Regions from separate parts of the Arthrobacter sorbitolis genome, predicted to be linked through region 3. Evidence: riboswitches for the same ligand, from Rfam matches in the RefSeq annotation. Region 3 holds a riboswitch; each other region holds the start of a gene.
What was found. A riboswitch is a leader RNA that binds a small molecule or an ion and turns the genes downstream of it on or off. The one in region 3 is predicted to bind S-adenosylmethionine.

Region 1 (4,818 bases), on a different contig from region 3:
GTAGAGGACGTCCACCACGAGGTTCACGAGGATGTAGACCGCGGCGATGATGAAGACCACGGCGAGGGTGATGGGCAGGTCCCGGTTGATGATCGCGTCCACCAGGGACCGTCCGAGGCCGGGCCGGGCGAAGATGATCTCCGCGACCACGGCGGAGCTCACCAGGGAGCCGACCGCCCACGCCGAGAGCGTGAGCCCCGGCAGGATCGCATGCCGCAGGGCGTGCGTGATGCGGACGGAGGTGTCGCTGAGGCCGCGGGCGCGGGCGCTCAGGATGAAGGGCTGGGCGAGGGCGTCCTGGAAGGAGGAGCGGGTCACCTGCGCGATGAACCCGGCCAGGGGGATGGCGAGGGAGAGCGCGGGCAGGACGAGCGAGCGGAAGCCGTCGTTGCCGGCGACCGGGAACCAGCCGAGGGTGACGGCGAAGACCACGGCGAGCATGATGCCGACCCAGAACTGCGGGAGGGAGGCGAAGAACACCTCGACGGCCCGGCCCGCGCCGTCGAGCGTGCGCCCGCGGCCCACCGTGAGGAGCGTGAAGGCCAGCGCGATCACCCAGGCGAAGACCAGGGCCAGCCCGGCGAGCTGCAGCGTGGGCAGGATCTGCGGTCCGATGATCTCCAGGACCGGGACCTTGAAGATGTAGGACACCCCGAAGTCGCCGGTGAGGAGATCGCCCAGGTAGGCGAGGTACTGGACGAGGACCGGCTGGTCGAGCCCGTACTCCGCCCGGACGGCCGCGACCGTCTCAGGCGAGGGGGAGGAGCCCGCCCCGCCGAGGATCGCGGTGACCGGATCGCCCGGCGTGAGGCGGAGGACGAAGAACGTGAGGGTCACGGCCGCCCAGAGGACGAAGAGGCTGCCGGCCGCCCGCCGCACGATGACCTTGCCGGCGGTACCGGCCGTCGCCGTCGTGCGGGGTGCTGCGCTGAGTGAATCGAGGGACTGGGTGCTCATTCTGAATCCACCGCCGTGACGTCGTAGAGGTAGGGGAGGGACAGGCTCGGCTCGAGGGCGAGGTTCTCGTAGCGGTCGCTGCGGAGCGCCACCTGGCTGGCCTGGTTGTACAGCGGCAGCTGCAGGGCGTTGTCGCTCACGATCTGCTGCGCCCGGTAGTAGAGGTCCTCGCGCTCGGCGGGGTCGTCCGTGGCGAGGGCGTCGTTGAGGATGCCGTCCAGGCCGGGGTTGCGGAAGCCCGACCCGTTCGGCACGAAGCCCGCGGACTCGGTGTACTCGGAGGAGAAGACGATGCGCAGGACATCGGCCGTGTTGGTGTTCCAGTAGTCGGCGCGGAGGTCGTACGCGAAGTTGTTCCCCAGTTCGCTGACGGTCGCCCCGTCGCCGTTCTCGATCAGCACCTCGAACCCGGCCTTCTTCGCGGTGGCCTGGATCTGGGTGACCAGGGCCTGGTGCGCCGTGGGCCAGGCTCCGGGCGTGTAGGGGAAGTGCACGGTGAGGCGCTCGCCGTCCTTCACGCGGTAGCCCTCGTCGTCGCGCTCCGACCAGCCGGCCTCGTCGAGCAGGCGGGCCGCCTCGTCGGGGTCCGGGTCGTACACGTGCTCGAAGTCGGGGGAGTAGAAGCCCGTGGTGGAGCTCAGGGGTCCGCCGGCCCGGGTGACGGTGCCGAAGTAGACGCTGTCGATCCCGGCGTCCACGTAGGCGCTGTGCAGGAAGGCCTTGCGGACGGCCAGATCGTCGAACGGGGCGCGCGTGGTGTTGAGGATGAGGTTGGTCGGGTTGCCCGGCCGGTCCTGCAGGATGAGTTCGACGTTCGGGTCCGCCTCGGCCTCACCGAAATGCACGGACGGCATGAGGTCCAGGGCGTCCACCTGCCCGGCGCGGAGGAGCCCGTAGCGGGTCGAGTCCTCGGGGACGATGCGCCACTCGATCTTCTCGAGGTGCGCCGGACCCTCGTGCTCCGCGTAGGGCGGGGCCGAGTTGTAGTCCTCGTTCCGGACGAGGCTGACCTTCGACTGCGGGACGTAGTCGACGATCCTGTACGGCCCGGTCCCCACGGGGGAGTTGCAGTTCTCGGCCTGCGGACGCTTCAGCGCCTCGGGGGATTCGATGCCGAGGAACGGCTGGGCGAGGACCTCGAGGAACGCGGCGTAGGGGCGGTTGAGGGTGACGACGGCGGTGGTGTCGTCCACGACCTCGGTTCCCACGTAGGGCTTGAGGTAGCCTCCGGCCGTGCCGGACTGGGTGTCCGGATCCACCATGTGGTCGAGGTTCGCCTTGACCGCTTCGGCGGTGAGTTTCGTCCCGTCGGTGAACGAGACGTCGTCGCGCACGGTGAAGGTGTAGGTCAGGCCGTCGTCGGAGACCGACCAGTCCGTCGCCAGCCACGGATGGATCTTCCCCTCGCTGTCCTGTGACACCAGGGAGTCCAGGTAGTTGGCAGCGATGGACGCCTGCGGCATGTCGCCGTTGACGTGGGGGTCGAGGCAGGAGATGTCCTTGCCGGTCGCGAAGACGAACGTGTCGTCCTCGCCGGCCGCGGCCGTTCCGCCGCACCCGGAGAGGGTGAGGGCGAGTCCTGCTGCGCCGAGCAGGGCGAGTGTGCTGAGGGTGCGGGGGTGTGCTGTCGTCACGCGGGGCTCCTGAATCATCGCCCGATGGAGGGCAGACAGGACAGCCAGCAGTCACCACCGGACGTGCGCGCGCACGGCGGGGGAGACCAACGAAAGCGTGAAGCAACTCCATCGGTCCTGGCAGTAGCACCGTTCCCCGTTGCTACACGGGGAGGGTTGCTGCGGCGTCGTCGATCCAGGTCTCTCGGCCGCTCGGGATGGTTATGGACCCAGTCAAGCGCACCGGCCGCAGGGAGCGCCAGTGGTGCCCGTCATACGGGGTCATGCGGCGACCATAGGGGGTCATGCGGCGACGCAGGAGGCCCCTCCTTCGCGGAGCGACTCCGGGAGCCCGGGCCTCAGGTCCCGCAGTACGTCGTGTACCGGCCGAAGTCGTCCGGCGCGCCGGCCGCGTAGCGTTCCAGCCCCGGCCTCTCCTCGAAGGGGTTCGCGACGACGTCGACGAGCCGCGTGAGCGGATCGAGGTCGCCCGCGGTCGCGGCCTCCAGGGCCTCCTCGACGAGGTGGTTCCGCGGGATGTACACCGGGTTGACGCGGTCCATCGCGTCGGCGTCGGGCCCGAGGGCGAGCCACCGCTCGGCCCAGGCGTCGAACGCGGCGACGTCGAGCACCCTGTCGCGTGCGGGCCGGACGTCGCCGCGCACCACGGAGCCGAGGCCCCGGAAGAAGGACGTGTAGTCGACGTGGTTCTCCTGCAGCAGGGTGAGGACGTCGTTGGCCAGCGGCGAGGCGACCTCGTCGTCGACGTCGTCGGGCAGCCCCAGCTTGGCCTTCATGCCGGCGAGCCAGGCGGCGCCGTAGCGGGATCGGAAGGATTCCAGCACGCCGACGGCCAGGGCGACCGCCTGCTCCTGGTCCTCGTCGATGAGCGGCAGCAGGGTCTCGGCGAGGCGTGCGAGGTTCCACTCGGCGATCAGCGGCTGGTTGGCGTAGGCGTAGCGGCCGCCGCGGTCGATGGAGCTGTAGACCGTGGCGTAGTCGAAGACGTCCATGAACGCGCACGGCCCGTAGTCGATGGTCTCGCCCGAGATGGTCATGTTGTCCGTGTTCATCACGCCGTGCAGGAAGCCGACGAGCATCCACTGCGCCACGAGCGACGCCTGCGCGGACAGCACCGACTCGAACAGCGCGAGGTAGGGGCGTTCGGTGGACGCGGCCTCCGGGTAGTGGCGGCTGATCGCGTGATCGGCGAGGCGCGTGAGGAGGTCCTGGTTGCCGGTGGCGGCCGCGTACTGGAAGCTCCCGACGCGCAGGTGGCTGCTCGCGACGCGCGCCAGGACCGCGCCGGGCAGCATGGTCTCACGGCGCACCTCGCGTCCGGTGGCGACGACGGCGAGGGAGCGCGTGGTCGGGACGCCGAGGGCGTGCATGGCCTCGCTGACGATGTACTCGCGCAGCATGGGGCCGACGACGGCGAGGCCGTCACCGCCGCGCGCGAAGGGCGTGCGGCCCGAGCCCTTGAGGTGGAGGTCGCGGAGGCGGCCCGCGACGTCGGTCAGCTCGCCGAGCAGCAGCGCCCGGCCGTCGCCGAGGCCCGGGTTGAAGCTGCCGAACTGGTGGCCGGAGTAGGCCTGGGCCACGGGCGTCGCGCCGTCGGGTACCGAGGTGCCGACCAGCAGGGCGAGGCCCTCGGGGGAGCCGAGGAACCCCGGATCGAGCCCGAGGTCCGCGGCGACCGGACCGTTGAGGGCCAGGAGGCGGGGTGCGGGGGCGTCGTCGGCCTGCCAGGCGACCGCCATCTCGGGCAGTTCCCGCGCGAACCGGCTGTCGAAGCTGACCCTGGAGTCCGTAGGCACGCTCATCCCTCCACCGTACGCCGGGCGACACGAGGTCTGTCACGCGAGGAAGTTCTTCGATGACGCCCTTGTGCACGGCCCGGTTGGCCGACCTGCTGTCGGAACCCTACGATGACCGACATCAGGCGCAGCCCCTCGACGGCTGGCACCAGTCCACCGAAGGGTCCGCGATGCCGCAGGGCGACGACGCAGCACGGCAGGTCTCCGAGCGGATCCTGCGGGAGGCGGCCGGGGCGCGCATCATCTGGGACTTCGACGGCGTCGTCGGGCACACCGAACCCCTGCACGAGGCGAGCTACCGCGAACTCGCGGAACGGCGGAACCACGAGTTCCCGTCCGGCTTCTTCGGCGACCTCGTGGGCCACACGGAGCAGTGGATCTGGGAGCGCGTCATCGCCGACGGCTTCCCGGCCGCGGAGCGGGAGATCCCG
Region 2 (4,818 bases), on a different contig from region 3:
CGAAGGACAGGTGCAGGTTCTGCCCGGTCAGGGTTCCCGATTCGAGAGTCGTCACGCCTTCGCTCCTTCGCCGATCTTCGCGGCCAGTTCGTCCGGTTCGGGCTTCTGCTTCTTGCCCACGCGGAGCCGGTTGTCGATGAAGTTGACCAGGTGGGTCAGCGGGATGGTCAGGCACAGGTAGAGCACCCCGGCCGCGATAAGCGGCGACAGGTTGCCGGTGTTGCTCGCCGCGTCGTTGCCGACCCGGAAGAGCTCCCGCTCACTGGCGACGAGCCCGATGAAGTAGATCAGCGACGACTCCTTGATGAGCGAGATGAACTGGTTCACCAGGGCGGGCAGCACGCGCCGCACGCCCTGGGGGACCACCACGAGCTGCATGGACGAGCCGTAACTGAAGCCCAGGGCACGCGAGGCCTCCAGCTGGCCCTTCTCCACGCTCTGGATGCCGGACCGGAAGATCTCGCCGATGTACGCCGAGGCGATCAGCGAGAGGGCGAGGATGCCCAGGGGGTACGGGCTGGTGCTGCCCGTGACCTGCCGGAGGATCGGGCCGAGCCCCAGACCGATGAGCAGGATGATCACGACGGCGGGCAGCCCGCGGAAGATGTCCGTGTAGATGCGGGCGATCCACCGCAGCACCCGGTTCCGCGAGATCCCCATGATCGCGAGGATCATGCCGACGATCGTCCCGATGATCCCTGAGGCCAGGGCGAGCATGAGCGTGTTCGGCAGTCCGACGGTCAGGAGGTCGGGCAGGACTGCGGCCATCGCCTCCCAGTCGAAGAACGTCTTGCCGAGCTGTTCGAGGGCATCCATGCAGGGACCGCTACTTTACTTCCACGGCTTTGCTGCCGGGCTTCCAGTCGGAGGGCATCTCGCGGTCCGGGTACCACTCCTCGGTGAGCTCCGTCCAGGTGCCGTCGGCGACGACGGCGTCGAGGCCAGCATTGAGGGCGTCGATGAGGGGCTGGTTCTCGCTGTTCACGGCGTACGCGGTGAAGTTCTCGGTGTTGATGATCGTCTCGGCGATCGTGGTGTCGTCGCCCTCCTTCACCTGTCCGGTGGCCTGCTGCGACGGCGCGACCCACGCGTCCACCTGGCCGTTCTTCACGTTGGCGTACACGGTGTTGTAGTCCGGGAAGCGCACGGGCTCGAGGCCGAGGGTGTTGGAGACGTAGTCGTCCTGGACGGTTCCCTGGACCACGCCGATGCGGGTGCTCTCGGACAGCGAGTCGAAGCCGGTGACCGAGGAGCCGTTCTTCGCGACGACGGCCATGTAGCCGAAGTCGTAGCCGTTGGTGAAGCCGACGTTCTCGCGACGGGCCTCCGTCGTGGAGATCGACGAGGATCCGACGTCGTACTGCTTGTTCTGCACCTGGGCGAGCAGCGCCGAGAAGTCGGTGGACGCGAACTCCACCTCGAGGCCGAGCTTGTCGCCGATGGCGCGCAGCAGTTCGTTGTCGTAGCCGGTGAAGACGCCGTCCTCCAGGAAGATGTTCGGCGGTGCGTCGGAGAGCGTCCCGACGCGCAGCGTGCCGTCGGTGATGAGGCCGAGTTCCGCCGTGTCGATCTCCTCGACCGGGGTGGTGGTCTCGGTGGTGTACTTGTCCAGCGACTGCTGGTCGCTGCCGGCCAGGGCGTCGGTGGTCTCGGTGGGTTCGCTGCTGCTGCTGCTGCCGCAGGAGACGGTCAGGGCGAGCAGGGGCACGGTCAGTACCGCGAGGACCTTGCGGGAGAGGTTCATGGTGTCCTTCTTCGAGGCGGGCCCCGAGAGGGGCGCGCTGGGTGGGGCTGCTGGACGCCGGAGGCCGGCGGGGGAACGACTGGCTGCTGGGTGACACGCTCGCTGTTCTGGGCTGTGCGCGCTGTGGCGGGCGGACCCGGAGGAAACACCGGGACGGACCGCACGACGCCGTACTTGCCAACCGGGGGACTGGACCCGGCGGCCGAATCTTCACCTGGAGCACCCCACTACGGGAGAGGGTTGCTGTCCAGCCGGCCAGGGCCGATGGCTGGAACTCTTGATTTGAGCAAAACGCTAGGGCAGCACGGAGGGCCGGGTCAAAACGGGAACGTCACTATTCCGGTTCTTGACGTCGAAATCCGCCTCCTGGGGCGCATTGTGTGGCGGAGATTACACGAAACGGTCCACGAGTGCGGTGAGTTCGGCCGTAAGGGCGGCCGAGGTGCGGAGCTCCCGGCCGTCGAGCGAGAGGACCGGCGCGAGGAGCCGGATGCTCGAGATGAGCCAGACGGCGTCGGCCTCGAAGAGGTGGTGCGGTTCGAGCGGACCGTACCCGAGGTCCCACCCCTGCTCCTTCGCCGCGGTGAACAGTGCGGCCTGCGAGGTGCCCGCCAGGATCCCGCTCTCGAGCTGCGGTGTGACGAGGGTCTTCCGCCCGTCGCGCTCGTGGGCGAGCAGCACGGTGGAGGTGGGCCCCTCGAGGACCTTGCCGTCGGAGGAGGTGAAGATGACGTCGTCGGCGCCGGCGGCCTTCGCGTGGCGGATCGCGGCCATGTTGACCGCGTAGGAGAGGGTCTTGGCGCCCAGGAGCAGCCACGGGGCGCGCTGTGCCACGGTGCTGTCGTACCCGCGCTCGAGCAGGAGGACCTTCAGGCCCGCCTCGCGCTGCGCCAGCGTGGCCGCCGGGACGGGCGCGACCTGCACCCACGCCGTCGCGCGTCCGGCGCCCTCCATGCCGCGCGTGGCGACCAGCTTCACGACGGCGGTGCTCCTGCCCGGGTCCGCCGCGGCGAACTCGCGGAGGCCCGTGCGGATGGCACGGCTCCACGCGCCGGCGTCGGGCACCGCGAGGTCGAGGGCGGCGGCCGACGCCGCGAGCCTCGCCAGGTGCGCCTGTTCCTTCCGGGGCGTCCCGTCGACGGCCAGCATCGATTCGAAGACCCCGTCCCCGCGGGTGGCACCGAGATCGGTGGCCATCAGCTGCGGCTGCGCGGCATCCGCGATCCTGCCGTCGTCGGAGGCGGGGTCGAGGAACACGAGAACGGTCATGGGTCCCAGCGTATCGGCCGGAGGATCCGCGGTCGTCAGGTGAGTCTCACCTTCCGGGTGAAGAGTTTCTGCAGCAGGATGAACGCGAGGAGCAGGGCGCCGATCACGATGCGCGTCCACCAGGAGCTGAGGGTGCCCTCGTAGGAAATGAAGGTCTGGACGATGCCGAGGACGAGCACCCCCGCGAGGGACCCGAGCACGTAGCCGTACCCTCCGGTGAGCAGCGTCCCACCCACCACCACGGCGGCGATCGCGTCCAGCTCGAGGCCCGTGGCCGCCAGGCTGTACCCGGAGAGGCTGTAGAACGAGAACAGGATCCCGGCGATCGCGGAGCACAGTCCGCTGATCCCGTACACGAGGACCTTCGTGCGCGGGACGGCGAGGCCCATGAGCAACGCCGAGGACTCGCCGCCGCCGATGGCGTACACGGTCCGGCCGAACCGCGTCTGGTGCAGTACGTAGAACGCGGCGGCGACGACGAGCAGCGCGATCACGACGCCGGGGGAGACGAACAGCTTCCCCACCAGCGGGATCCTCGCCTGGGCCATGGACGTGAAGAACGGGTCCGTCACGGTGATGGAGTCGACGCTGATGACGTAGCAGAGGCCGCGCGCCAGGAACAGGCCCGCGAGGGTGACGATGAACGGCTGGATCTCGAAGACCTGGATGACCAGCCCCATGAGCAGGCCGAAGGTCGCGCCCGTCAGGAGCACGAGGGCGATCACCGCGACCGGGTTCCAGCCGGCCTGCAGGAGGGAGGCGGCGATCATCATGGACAGCGCGACGACGGAGCCGACCGACAGGTCGATGCCCCCGGTGAGGATCACGAACGTCATGCCCACGGCGAGCACGATGAGGAAGGTGTTGTCGATCAGGAGGTTGAGGAAGACCTGCCCGGACAGGAACCCCGGGTACATGGCGGCGCCGACGGCGAACATCGCGAGGAACAGGCCCACCGTCGCAAGGGTGGGCGCGTACCGCGCCCTGCCCTGCAGGCGGCTGATCCGGGAGCGGTCGAGCGGAGCGGGTGTGCGCGTGAGGACGGACATCAGACGGCCACCTCCACCGTGGACTGCTCGGTCACGGGACGCCTGCGCCGTCCCAGGAGGGTGCGGGCCCTGCTGGACTGCAGGAGGCAGACGATGATCACGACGAGCGCCTTGAAGACCAGGGTGGCTTCGGGTGGGATGCCCAGCGTGTAGACGGTGGTGGTCAGGGTCTGGATGATGAGCGCTCCGACGAGCGTCCCCACGAGGCTGTACCGGCCCCCGGCGAGGGAGGTACCGCCGATGACGACGGCGAGGATCGCGTCCATCTCGATGTACAGCCCGGCGTTGTTGGAGTCCGCCGCCGTGACGTTTGAGCTGATCATGAGCCCGGCGACCGCCGCGCACAGTCCGCTGAAGATGTACACGGTCCAGGTGATGGTGCGGGCATCGAGTCCGGCGAGGCGGCCGGCCACGGGGTTGATGCCCACGGCCTCGATGAGCGTGCCGAGGGCCGTGCGGCGTGTGAGCAGGCCCGCGACGCCGAACGCGGCCGCCGCGATGAGGATCGAGATGGGCAGGCCCAGGAAGAAACCGGCGCCGATCGCCTGGTAGGAGTCGTTGGAGACGGAGATGATCTGGCCATCGGTGACCAGCTGCGCCAGTCCCCGGCCGGCGGTCATCAGGACGAGCGTAGCGATGATCGGCTGGATCCCGATGACCGAGACCAGGAAGCCGTTCCACGCGCCGAGGACCAGGCCGGCGACGACGGCGATCGCGACGCCCGTGGCGGCGGTCCGCAGGGAGGTGGGGTCGGGG
Region 3 (4,818 bases):
GGGTACATCAGGGCCCACTCGAGGGCACGTGCGCCGCCCATCGACCCTCCGAGCACCGAGTGCCAGCGCCCGACGCCGAGCTGATCGGCGAGCAGGGCCTCCGCCCGCACGGAGTCGCGGATGGTGACGAACGGGAAGCGCGAGCCCCAGGGTGTGCCGTCGGGGGCCGGGCTGGCCGGGCCCGTCGACCCGTAGCAGCCCCCCAGCATGTTGATGGACACCACGAAGTACCGGTCGGTGTCCACCGTGCGGCCGGGGCCCACGAGCGAGTCCCACCAGCCCTCCTCCTCCGACGCTCCGCGTGCCACGTGGGAGCTGCCGGTCAGGGCATGCTGCACGAGCACGGCGTTGGAGCCGTCCGGGTCGAGCCGCCCCCAGGTCTCGAAGGCGAGCTGGACGTCGGGCAGTTCGCCCCCGGTCTCCAGGGCCAGCGGCCCGATCGACGCGATACGCAGGAGGCCGTCTCCCGACGGGGCGCCGTCGATCCCGGGGTGGAGCGGAGCAGCAGGGTAGGTGGTCACGAAGGGCTAGGCTCCTTTGGCGGCGCGGAAGCCCGCGTCGAGGTCGGCGAGGATGTCGGTGATGTTCTCCAGGCCGACGGCCAACCGGACGAGGCCCGGGCGCACCCCTGCGGTGAGCTGCGCCTCCGCCCCGAGCTGGCTGTGCGTGGTCGATGCCGGGTGGATGACGAGCGAGCGGACGTCGCCGACGTTCGCGACGTGGGAGTGCAGCTCGAGGGCGTCCACGAAACGCTTGCCCGCCTCCAGGCCTCCGGCGATGTCGAAGCTGACGATCGCGCCCGTACCGTTCCGCCCGTACTTCCTCCCGCGCTCGTACCAGGGGCTCGAGGCGAGTCCCGCGTAGGCGACGCCTTCGACGTCGTCGTGCCCCTCGAGCCATTCGGCGACCGCCTGCGCGTTCTGGACGTGGCGCTCCAGGCGCAGGCTGAGGGTCTCCAGGCCCTGCCCGATGAGGAAGGCGTTGAAGGGCGAGACGGCGGAGCCGAGGTCCCGCAGCAGCTGCACCCGCGCCTTCAGGATGTATGCGAGGTTGGCGCCGAGCGCGCCGCCGACGCCGAGGTCCCGGGCGTAGACCAGCCCGTGGTAGCTCTCGTCGGGCGTGTTGAAGCCCGGGAAGCGCTCGGGGTGCTGCGCGAAGTCGAAGTTCCCCGAGTCCACGATGACGCCGGCGATGGCGGTGCCGTGCCCGCCGAGGTATTTCGTCGCCGAGTGCACCACGATGTCCGCACCCCACTCGATCGGCCGGATCAGGTACGGCGTCGAGAGCGTGTTGTCCACGATCAGGGGCAGCCCGTGCTCGTGGGCGACGGCGCTGATGCCCTCCAGGTCGAGGACGTCCTGCCGGGGGTTGGACACGACCTCGCCGAAGAAGAGCTTCGTGTTCGGGCGGACGGCGGCCCGCCACTGCTCGAGGTCGTCGGGATCCTGCACGAACGTGGTCTCGATGCCGAACTTCTTCAGCGTGTGCTTGAGGAGGTTGTAGGTGCCCCCGTACAGGCTGGGGCTGGCCACGATGTGGTCCCCTGCCTCGGCGACGTTCAGGATCGCGAAGGTCTCCGCGGCCTGCCCGGAGGCGAGCAGCAGCGCGCCGACCCCGCCTTCGAGGCTCGCGATCCTGGTCTCCACCGCTTCCTGGGTGGGGTTCCCGATCCTCGTGTAGATGGGGGCGAGCTCCGTCAGCGCGAACCGGTTCGCGGCGCTCTCCGCGCTCGGGAAGACGAACGACGTCGTCTGGTAGATGGGGAGCGCACGCGCCCCCGTGGCTGGATCCGGCACCTGGCCGGCATGGATCTGGCGTGTCTCAAAGGACCAATCGTCGGACATGGTGCTCCCTCTTGGAAGGGCCCCTCCTCGTCCGCTGCCCCGTCGACGGGGTCGCCGCCCCGGGTGCATCGGCTCCGCAGGAGCCCGCGCTTGCGCGGCGCCGGTCCGGCGCCGCACCTGGTCCTCACCCGGGGCACCCCACCGCGGTTGGAGGGTTGCCGGCCAGCAAGCCGGGGCTTCGCGCTGGCACTCATGACCTGCCTTCATGAAAGCCCATGGGAGCTGATCCGGCAACACGTATGACATCGCATGAAGGAGCCCGGTCCGCGCCTTCCGAGGGGGTGGTACGGATGGGGATCGAGGGGCGGATGGGAAGCCGGATCAGGAGTAAGGGCACCCTTAGTCGAGACGCACATCACTTAGTGCAACACTGTCCGCATGCGCCTGGACCACGTCTCTTACGCCTGTGAACCCGATGGACTTGCCGCGACGGCCGACCGCATCTCGGCCCGGCTCGGCATGGAGCCCGTGAAGGGCGGTGTGCACCCCCGCTTCGGCACCCGCAACATGATCTTCCCCCTCGCGAACGGCCAGTACCTCGAGGTCGTCGAGGTCCTCAACCACCCCGCATCCGACAAGGCGCCGTTCGGCCAGGCCGTCCGCGCCCGCTCCGAGGCCGGTGGGGGCTGGATGGGCTGGTGCGTCGCCGTCGACGACCTCGGGCCCTTCGAGGAGCGCCTCGGCCGCAGCGCGGTCCCGGGCAACCGCAAGTTCCCCGACGGCCAGGAACTGACCTGGCAGCAGATCGGCATCAAGGGGCTCATCGCCGATCCGCAGGTCCCCTACCTGCTCCGGTGGGACGAGGGGACCGAGGAGCTCCACCCCTCGAAGGCCCGGCCGGCCTCCGTCAAGCTGGACTGCCTGACCATCGCGGGCTCCTCCGAGCGGGTGACCGAATGGCTCGGCACCGACGTCGAGGAGACGCTCGACGGTGTCCAGGTCCAGTGGATCGCGCCGAGGGGCACGCCGGGCATCATGTCCGTGACGTTCGAGACCACCGACGGCCGCATCGAGATCTGACCGATCGGACCGCAGGGAGAGGGACCGGACGACTCGTCCGGTCCCTCCTTCATCGGTATCCGTCGGTCCGGCCCGTGCGCGGTCAGGCGTGGGTGTAGGTGAGGCAGTCGGCGGCCTCGGCGCCGGGGCCCACCTTGACGGCCGGTGCGCTGCAGAGCAGGTCGTGGTTGAACGAGCACTCCGAACGCTGGCAGGCCCCGACATGCGCGAGCATCTTCGGGAGGCCGCCGCTGACGGACGTGTCGATGAAGGTGGCGCAGGACGCGTGTTCCTCGGACCCGGACACCGTGATCGCGACGGCGGTACAGCCGTCGTGGTTGAACGAGCAGTTGTGGACGCTGCACTCGGAGACACTCGTGATGCTCATCGTTCCTCCTGGTTCGTGGGTGGCCCGCCGGAACCGCGGATCCCCGCCGGGTGGACCCACGCTAGCACCGCGGCCTCGGATAATTTAGTCATGATCCGCGTGCGCAACCAGGCAAGGAGAGCCTTCGCCCGGTCAGCCGCCGATCCCGATGGCGGGCCCGAGGAGCGCGAATCCGACGAACCCCGCGGTGTCGAGGAGTGCATGGGCGATCACGAGCGGCATGACCCTCCGGGTGCGCGTGTAGAACCAGGCGAACAGGAGGCCCATGAGTACGTTCCCGATGAACGGGCCGAAGCCCTGGTAGAGGTGGTAGCTGCCCCGCACCAGGGCGCTCGTGAAGAGGATCGCGGGCGTCGACCAGCCGAGGTCACGCAGCCGGATGAACAGGTAGCCCACGACGATGACCTCCTCGAGGACCGCGTGCCGCACCGCCGACAGGACGAGCACCGGGATGGTCCACCAGTAGGAGTCGAGCGCGGCGGGCACGAGCGCCGTCGTGATGCCCAGGGCGCGTCCGCCGGCGTACACGCCGAGGGTCCCGACGCCGATCACCACCGCGAGGCCGACGCCGAAGCCGACGGTGCGCACCGGCTTCTCGAACGTGAACCCGAGGCGCCGGAACGCGGAGACGCCGTGCCCGCCGAGCAGGAACAGGACGAGGGCCACCGGCACCAGTGCGAAGAGGATGTCCAGGAGCTGGTACGCGAGGTCGAAGTACTGCCGGTCGTTGAGCACCGGGTTGAGGGTGGTGGTCTGCGTCGCGAGGGGTCCGCGGGTGAGCTTCTCGGCCAGGTTCACCACGGCGTAGACGCCGGACTGGCCCAGGGACAGCCCGAAGACGATGAGCACCTCGGCGGTGATGCGCCGCTTCCGGGATGCGGCGTCCGGAGGGAGGCGGTCGGCGGTCGGCGCGGAGGACGCGGGCTCGGCAGGCATGGCGCTATCCTCGCAGCGGCCGCCGGGGATTCCCAGCCGGACGCCCGCGGCGGGAACTCCTAGCGCATTCGGCGGCCCGCCTTCCAGACGGCATGCACGAGCGGCATCCCGGGGCGGTACGCGAGATGCGTGGCCGACGGCGCGTCCAGCAGCTGCAGGTCGGCCCGGTGGCCGACGGCGAGCGACCCGACGGCGCGGCGGCCGTCCACGTCGTCGCCCGTGTGCCGCCGCAGGGCGAGGGCTCCGCCGTACGTCGCGGCGCGGACGGCCTCGTGCACGGTCAGTCCCATCTGCAGCACGGCCGTGGCGACACAGAAGGCCATCGAACTGGTGTAGGAGGTGCCGGGGTTGCAGTTGCTGGCGAGGGCGATCCGCGCGCCGGCGTCGAGCAGCCTCCGGGCGGGCGGGAAGGGCTGGCGGGTGGAGAGGTCGCAGGCGGGCAGGCAGGTGGCGACGGTGCCGGGCCCACCTCCCGCGGCGAAGCCGGACCAGGTGCCGGCGAGACCGTCGACGTCGGCGTCCGAGAGGTGGTTGACGTGGTCCACGCTGGCGGCGCCGAGCTCGACGGCGAGCGCGACGCCGGCGCCGGGTCCCAGCTGGTTCCCGTGCACGCGCAGGCCGAGGCCCGCTGCTGCGCACGCCTCGAGCACG
Region 4 (4,818 bases), on a different contig from region 3:
CTCATGCCGTCACCACTTTCGGGTCGATGAAGGTGTACAGGAGGTCGATCACGAGGTTCACGACGACGTAGACCGCGGCCGAGAGGAGCACGATCCCGATGATGACCGGCAGGTCCTTGTTGTAGACGGAGGCCAGGGCGAGGGAGCCGATGCCCTGCCGGCTGAAGAGGGTCTCGACGACGACCGACCCGCCGAGCAGTGCGGCGACGACGAACCCCGACATGGTCAGGACCGGGATGGCCGCGTGCCGGAGGGCGTGCCGGATCCGGACCGGGAGGTCGCGCATGCCGCGGGAGCGGGCCGTCAGGATGAATGGCTGCTCCAGGACGTCCTCGAGTTCGTTCCGCAGGACCTGCGAGAGCGTCCCGAAGATCGCCAGGGCGAGGGTGAGTGCCGGGAGGACCAGGGCGGCGGGCCCCTGGTTGCCCCCGATGGGGAACCAGCGCAGGGTGAACGAGAAGACGATGAGCAGCGCGAAGCCGATGATGAACGTCGGCGTGGCGGCGAAGACCACCTCGATGCCCGAGACGATCGACCGGATCCAGGTGGCGCGCTGCGCGGACAGGATCGCGACCGCGAAGGTCAGGGGCAGGGCGACGACGGCGGCGGCCGCCGCGAGTGCCGCCGTCGCGCCGATCTGCTGCCCGATGGCCTCGGTGACGGGCAGGCGCAGCCTGTAGGACTGCCCGAGGTCGCCCTGCAGGAGGTTACCGACATAGCTGCCGTACTGGACGACGAACGGCTGGTCGAGGAGGTAGTCGCTGCGGACCTGCGCCAGTGTCTCGGCGGTGGGCCGCGCGTCCGGTCCGCCCAGGATCAGCAGCGCGGTGTCGCCCGGGATGAGGTGGACCGCGAGGAACGTCAGCGTCGCCGCGCCCCAGAGGACGCCGATGCCGACCGCGAGCCGTGTGAGGATGCGGCGGAGGACGGTCACCTACTCGGCCTTCCAGGCGTACGTCAGGACGGGCACCGGGTGCGAGGTGTCCACGGTGACGTCCTGCACGGTGTTCGCGTAGGCGAACTGGCTCGGGTTCTCGTAGAGCGGCACACCGGGCACGAGCTCGAGCAGCCGGTGCTGGGCCTTCGCGTAGGCTTCCTCGGCCTCGGGTCCGTCGTCGGCCTCGCGCGCCGCGGAGAGCAGTCCGTCGAGTTCGGGGTCGTTCACGTAGGACGAGTTCTGGCCGATCCGTTCGCCGGTGATCTCGGAGGAGTGGTAGCGGATGAACAGGACGTCGGTGGTGTTGGTGTGCCATACCCCGGCGAGGGCGTCGTAGTCGCCGGCGTAGCGCAGTTCCGTGAGCTGGGCCTGGGGGAGCTGGATGATCCGGAGGTCGAAGCCGACCTTCCTGGCCTCGCCCTGCAGCTGGACCAGCAAGGGGCTCGGCGTCGAACTCTCGACCGTGGGCACCTCGACCGTGAGCCGCTTCCCGTCCTTCGTGCGGAAGCCCTCGTCGTCGCGGCCGGTCCAGCCGGCATCGTCGAGGAGCTGGTTCGCGCGTTCCGGGTCGTGGGTCAGGACGCCCTCGACCGACGGGTCGTAGTACTTGCTCTGCTTCGACAGGAAGCCGTCGATCGGGGTGTAGGTGCCGAAGCCGAGGCTCTCCGTGACGGCGTCCGTGTCCACGGCGGCGGCGAACGCCTGGCGGACCGCGAGGTCGTCGAACGGCGCGCGGCTCAGGTTGAAACTGAGGACGTAGGGGCTGCCGGTGCGGGGCAGGTTCTCGTACGTGAAGCCGGGGTCCTCCTGCACCGCGGCGGCGTTCTGCGGTGCGAGGTTCTCCGTCAGGTCGTACTGGCCGGAGACGAGGGACTGGTGGCGGATGACGGGTTCGCTGACGAGCGTGACCTCGACGCCGTCGAGGTACGCCTCGCCGTCGCCCTCGAGCCACGCCGGCGCCCAGTCGTAGCCCTCCCGCTTGGCGTAGCTGATGCTCTGGCCCGGCTGGTAGTCGGCGACGGTGAAGGGTCCGGTGCCGATCGGTTCCTGGCACAGCGTCTCCGGGGACTCGGCGATGGCCTTGCCCGAGTTCATGCCGAGCCAGGACTGCGCGAGCGTGTAGAGGAAGGGGGTGTAGGGGTAGGCGAGGTGCGCTTCGAAGGTGTACTCGTCGATCACCGTGCCGTCCACGTACGGGGCGATGTACGCAGCGGCGAGGGGCGACTTCGTGGCCGGGTCCCTCATGTGCTCGAAGTTCTGCCCGAGGACCTCGGCGTTCCAGGGCGAGCCGTCGCTGAAGGTCACGCCCTGCCGGAGGTGGAACGTGTAGGTCCTGCCGTCCGCCGAGACGTCCCAGGACTCGGCGAGGTAGGGGGCGATGTCCCCGTCCTCGTCGAGGGTCACCACGTTGTCGTAGATCAGGCGGCCCAGGAACTGCTGCTGGGTCGCCGAGATGCCGTGGCCGTCGAGGCAGCCGGGCTCGGCCGAGATCGACACGTCCAGGATGCCGCCGGGCACCGGGTCGCCGTCCGGAGCGGAGGCCGGACCGGCCGGACCGGCGCACCCGGTCAGGACGGCGAGGAGGCCGACGGCGGAGAGGGCCGTCAGCCGCCGGAATGCGAGGCGATTCCGGGCAGGGGGTAGTGCGGATGCATTCATGGTGAATTCCTCGGAAATGTTCCGGCACAGCGCACAGCGCGAATTGCCGGGGGTCGGGAAGAAAGGAGGAGACGCGGACGGGACGCGCCGGAGTTGTGCTAGGGGAGGGCCGTACAGCTCACGATGAGTGCCTTTCGGAGTGCTCTTGCCTGCACCGGACCAGCACCAGGTGCCGAGGAGGAGGCCGCTTCGTCATCCGAACCACCCAGGAACATGGGGTTGGCGCGCGGTCCAGTCGGAGCTTGGCGACCGCGTCTCTTGAAGCTGGGACAACCATAGGCAGATGTCCGGGGAATTCGACGAATAAAAAGAAATGTGACACCCCGGCCATTGCGTCCTGAAGCGTCGGAGAGCGGGAATTCCGCCAGTCAATTCAGCCCAGGCTGACGGTGCCGTCGTCGAGGATGCGCCAGCGGGGATTGTGGGCGATCTCCCACGTCACTCCGATCGGATCGCTCACGAGGGAGTGGAGGATGCCGCCGAAGGCGCTCTCCTGCGGCTCCTTGAGGACCGTGGCGCCGGCGCGCGCCATCGCGGTGACGACGGCGCGGACGTCGTCGGGGGACCCCACGTTGTGGGACAGGGTGACGCCGGCCGGTGCGGGCGCGACGTCGAGTCCGAGGTCCCGGGCGAACTTGTCCGCGAGGAAGAACCCGAGCAGCATCCCGGGAGCCACCTGGTAGAAGATGACCTCGTCCGGGACGTCGAGGACCGGCGTCCAGCCCAGTCCGCCGTCGTAGAACGACCGTGCGGCGTCGAGGTCCGGTGTCGCGACAGTGAGGAAGTGCAGCTGCTGATCCATGGCGCGGGCCGGACGGCGGCGTGCGCGGACGGTCGGGGCGGCTTCAGTGGGCCCGGCGGAGCGGGTGGGTCTCCCGGTACCTCTGGATATGGAGGGCGAGCTTGCGCTCGGCTTCGCGACGCCGCTCGCCCTGACGCTTGAGCTCGGATTCCGAGAGCGGATGTGCGACGCGGTATACGTGGTCTCCCGTTGCGGCGGGCACGGGCGAGGGGGTACGGAGGCGCATGGGTCGGGCCTCGGACTGCTCAGTGGTCATGGCTGTGTCCTTCGTCGTCAGGGGGTGCGGAACCGATCGCGCGGCGGCCGACGCGCACCTTCGTCATCCCAGGGACTCCTGCCAGTCCTTGAGTGCAGCCAGTATGCGCCACGATCGGGAATCCCTCTAGGGTCTTTCGGCCGGATTTCCCGGCGGCAGCATCCTGGGTGGGGAGATGGGGCTGCTGACGCGTGGGCGGGCGAGGATATACAGTGCCGTATGCGCCCTGAGCCTGCTGTGGAGATCGAGCGGAAGTTCGACATCGATGACGACGTGCCCCTTCCCGCTCTGGAGGACGTCCCCGGGATCGAGGCGGTGGACCAGCCGGTGGAGTACCACCTGGAGGCCGAGTACTTCGATACCGAGGACCTGCGGCTGGCTTCCCGCCGCATCACCCTGCGACGGCGGACCGGCGGCGAGGACGCCGGGTGGCATCTCAAGCTGCCGGCCGGGCCCGACGAGCGCCACGAGTACCATGAACCGCTGCGCAAGGGCTCGGCGGTGCCCAAGTCGCTCCTGAAACTGATCCGGGTGCACGTCAGGGACAGCGCCCTCGTTCCTGTCGCCCGGCTGGACACCCGGCGCGTCGTCCACCACCTGCGCGGTGCCGAGGGCCGGATCCTCGCCGATGTCATGGACGACCACGTGCACGCCGAGGTGCCCGGGTCCGCGCCGTCCACCCTGCGCTGGCGTGAGTGGGAGATCGAACTGGTCGAGGGCTCGAGGGATCTGCTGGGCGCCGCGGAGGCCGTCGTCACGGCGGCGGGTGCACGTGCCGCCGCTCACCGGTCGAAGCTGGCACGGATCCTGGGCGACCGTGTCCCGGACGAGCCCGCGGCGCCCCCGGTCCCGACCCCGGGTGGTCCGGCCGGCGACATCCTGCTCGCCTACCTGCGGGAGCAGGTGACCGTGCTCCAGCAGCAGGACCCCCGGGTGCGGGTCGACGGGCAGGACGCGATCCACCGGATGAGGGTGTCCATCCGGAGGGCACGGTCCGTCCTGGCGACGTACCGGACCCTCCTCGACGACACCGAGGCCGTCCGGCTGCTGCGCGAGGAACTCAAGTGGCTGGCCGGGGTCCTCGGGAAGGCGCGGGACGCGCAGGTGATGCACGAGCGGCTCCAGCGGATGCTCGCCGACGAACCCGCGGAACTCCTGCTGGGC

Region 1: it holds a riboswitch for S-adenosylmethionine, as region 3 does, so the genes downstream of both, ACX80K_RS13100 (ABC transporter substrate-binding protein) here and ACX80K_RS12540 (bifunctional o-acetylhomoserine/o-acetylserine sulfhydrylase) in region 3, are expected to answer to the same signal.
Region 2: it holds a riboswitch for S-adenosylmethionine, as region 3 does, so the genes downstream of both, ACX80K_RS05685 (ABC transporter substrate-binding protein) here and ACX80K_RS12540 (bifunctional o-acetylhomoserine/o-acetylserine sulfhydrylase) in region 3, are expected to answer to the same signal.
Region 4: it holds a riboswitch for S-adenosylmethionine, as region 3 does, so the genes downstream of both, ACX80K_RS02310 (ABC transporter substrate-binding protein) here and ACX80K_RS12540 (bifunctional o-acetylhomoserine/o-acetylserine sulfhydrylase) in region 3, are expected to answer to the same signal.

What each region holds. Positions count from the first base shown of each region.
Region 1 covers NZ_JBTNDM010000007.1:82,507-87,324, forward strand. The annotation lists gene ACX80K_RS13095 (ABC transporter permease) at 1-957, opposite strand, end outside; gene ACX80K_RS13100 (ABC transporter substrate-binding protein) at 954-2,591, opposite strand; SAM riboswitch class I at 2,697-2,795, opposite strand; gene ACX80K_RS13105 (protein adenylyltransferase SelO) at 2,930-4,393, opposite strand; gene ACX80K_RS13110 (HAD family hydrolase) at 4,447-4,818, shown strand, end outside.
Region 2 covers NZ_JBTNDM010000002.1:219,593-224,410, forward strand. The annotation lists gene ACX80K_RS05675 (amino acid ABC transporter ATP-binding protein) at 1-55, opposite strand, end outside; gene ACX80K_RS05680 (amino acid ABC transporter permease) at 52-816, opposite strand; gene ACX80K_RS05685 (ABC transporter substrate-binding protein) at 827-1,744, opposite strand; SAM riboswitch class IV at 1,910-2,027, opposite strand; gene ACX80K_RS05690 (aminodeoxychorismate lyase) at 2,135-3,013, opposite strand; gene yjfF (galactofuranose ABC transporter, permease protein YjfF) at 3,049-4,062, opposite strand; gene ACX80K_RS05700 (ABC transporter permease) at 4,062-4,818, opposite strand, start outside.
Region 3 covers NZ_JBTNDM010000006.1:131,309-136,126, reverse strand. The annotation lists gene metX (homoserine O-acetyltransferase MetX) at 1-521, opposite strand, end outside; gene ACX80K_RS12540 (bifunctional o-acetylhomoserine/o-acetylserine sulfhydrylase) at 528-1,844, opposite strand; SAM riboswitch class IV at 1,926-2,042, opposite strand; gene ACX80K_RS12535 (VOC family protein) at 2,223-2,864, shown strand; gene ACX80K_RS12530 (DUF1540 domain-containing protein) at 2,947-3,231, opposite strand; gene ACX80K_RS12525 (CPBP family intramembrane glutamic endopeptidase) at 3,364-4,167, opposite strand; gene ACX80K_RS12520 (amidohydrolase family protein) at 4,227-4,818, opposite strand, start outside.
Region 4 covers NZ_JBTNDM010000001.1:467,881-472,698, forward strand. The annotation lists gene ACX80K_RS02300 (ABC transporter permease) at 1-5, opposite strand, end outside; gene ACX80K_RS02305 (ABC transporter permease) at 2-934, opposite strand; gene ACX80K_RS02310 (ABC transporter substrate-binding protein) at 935-2,596, opposite strand; SAM riboswitch class IV at 2,733-2,860, opposite strand; gene ACX80K_RS02315 (VOC family protein) at 2,970-3,398, opposite strand; gene ACX80K_RS02320 (hypothetical protein) at 3,442-3,654, opposite strand; gene ACX80K_RS02325 (CYTH and CHAD domain-containing protein) at 3,874-4,818, shown strand, end outside.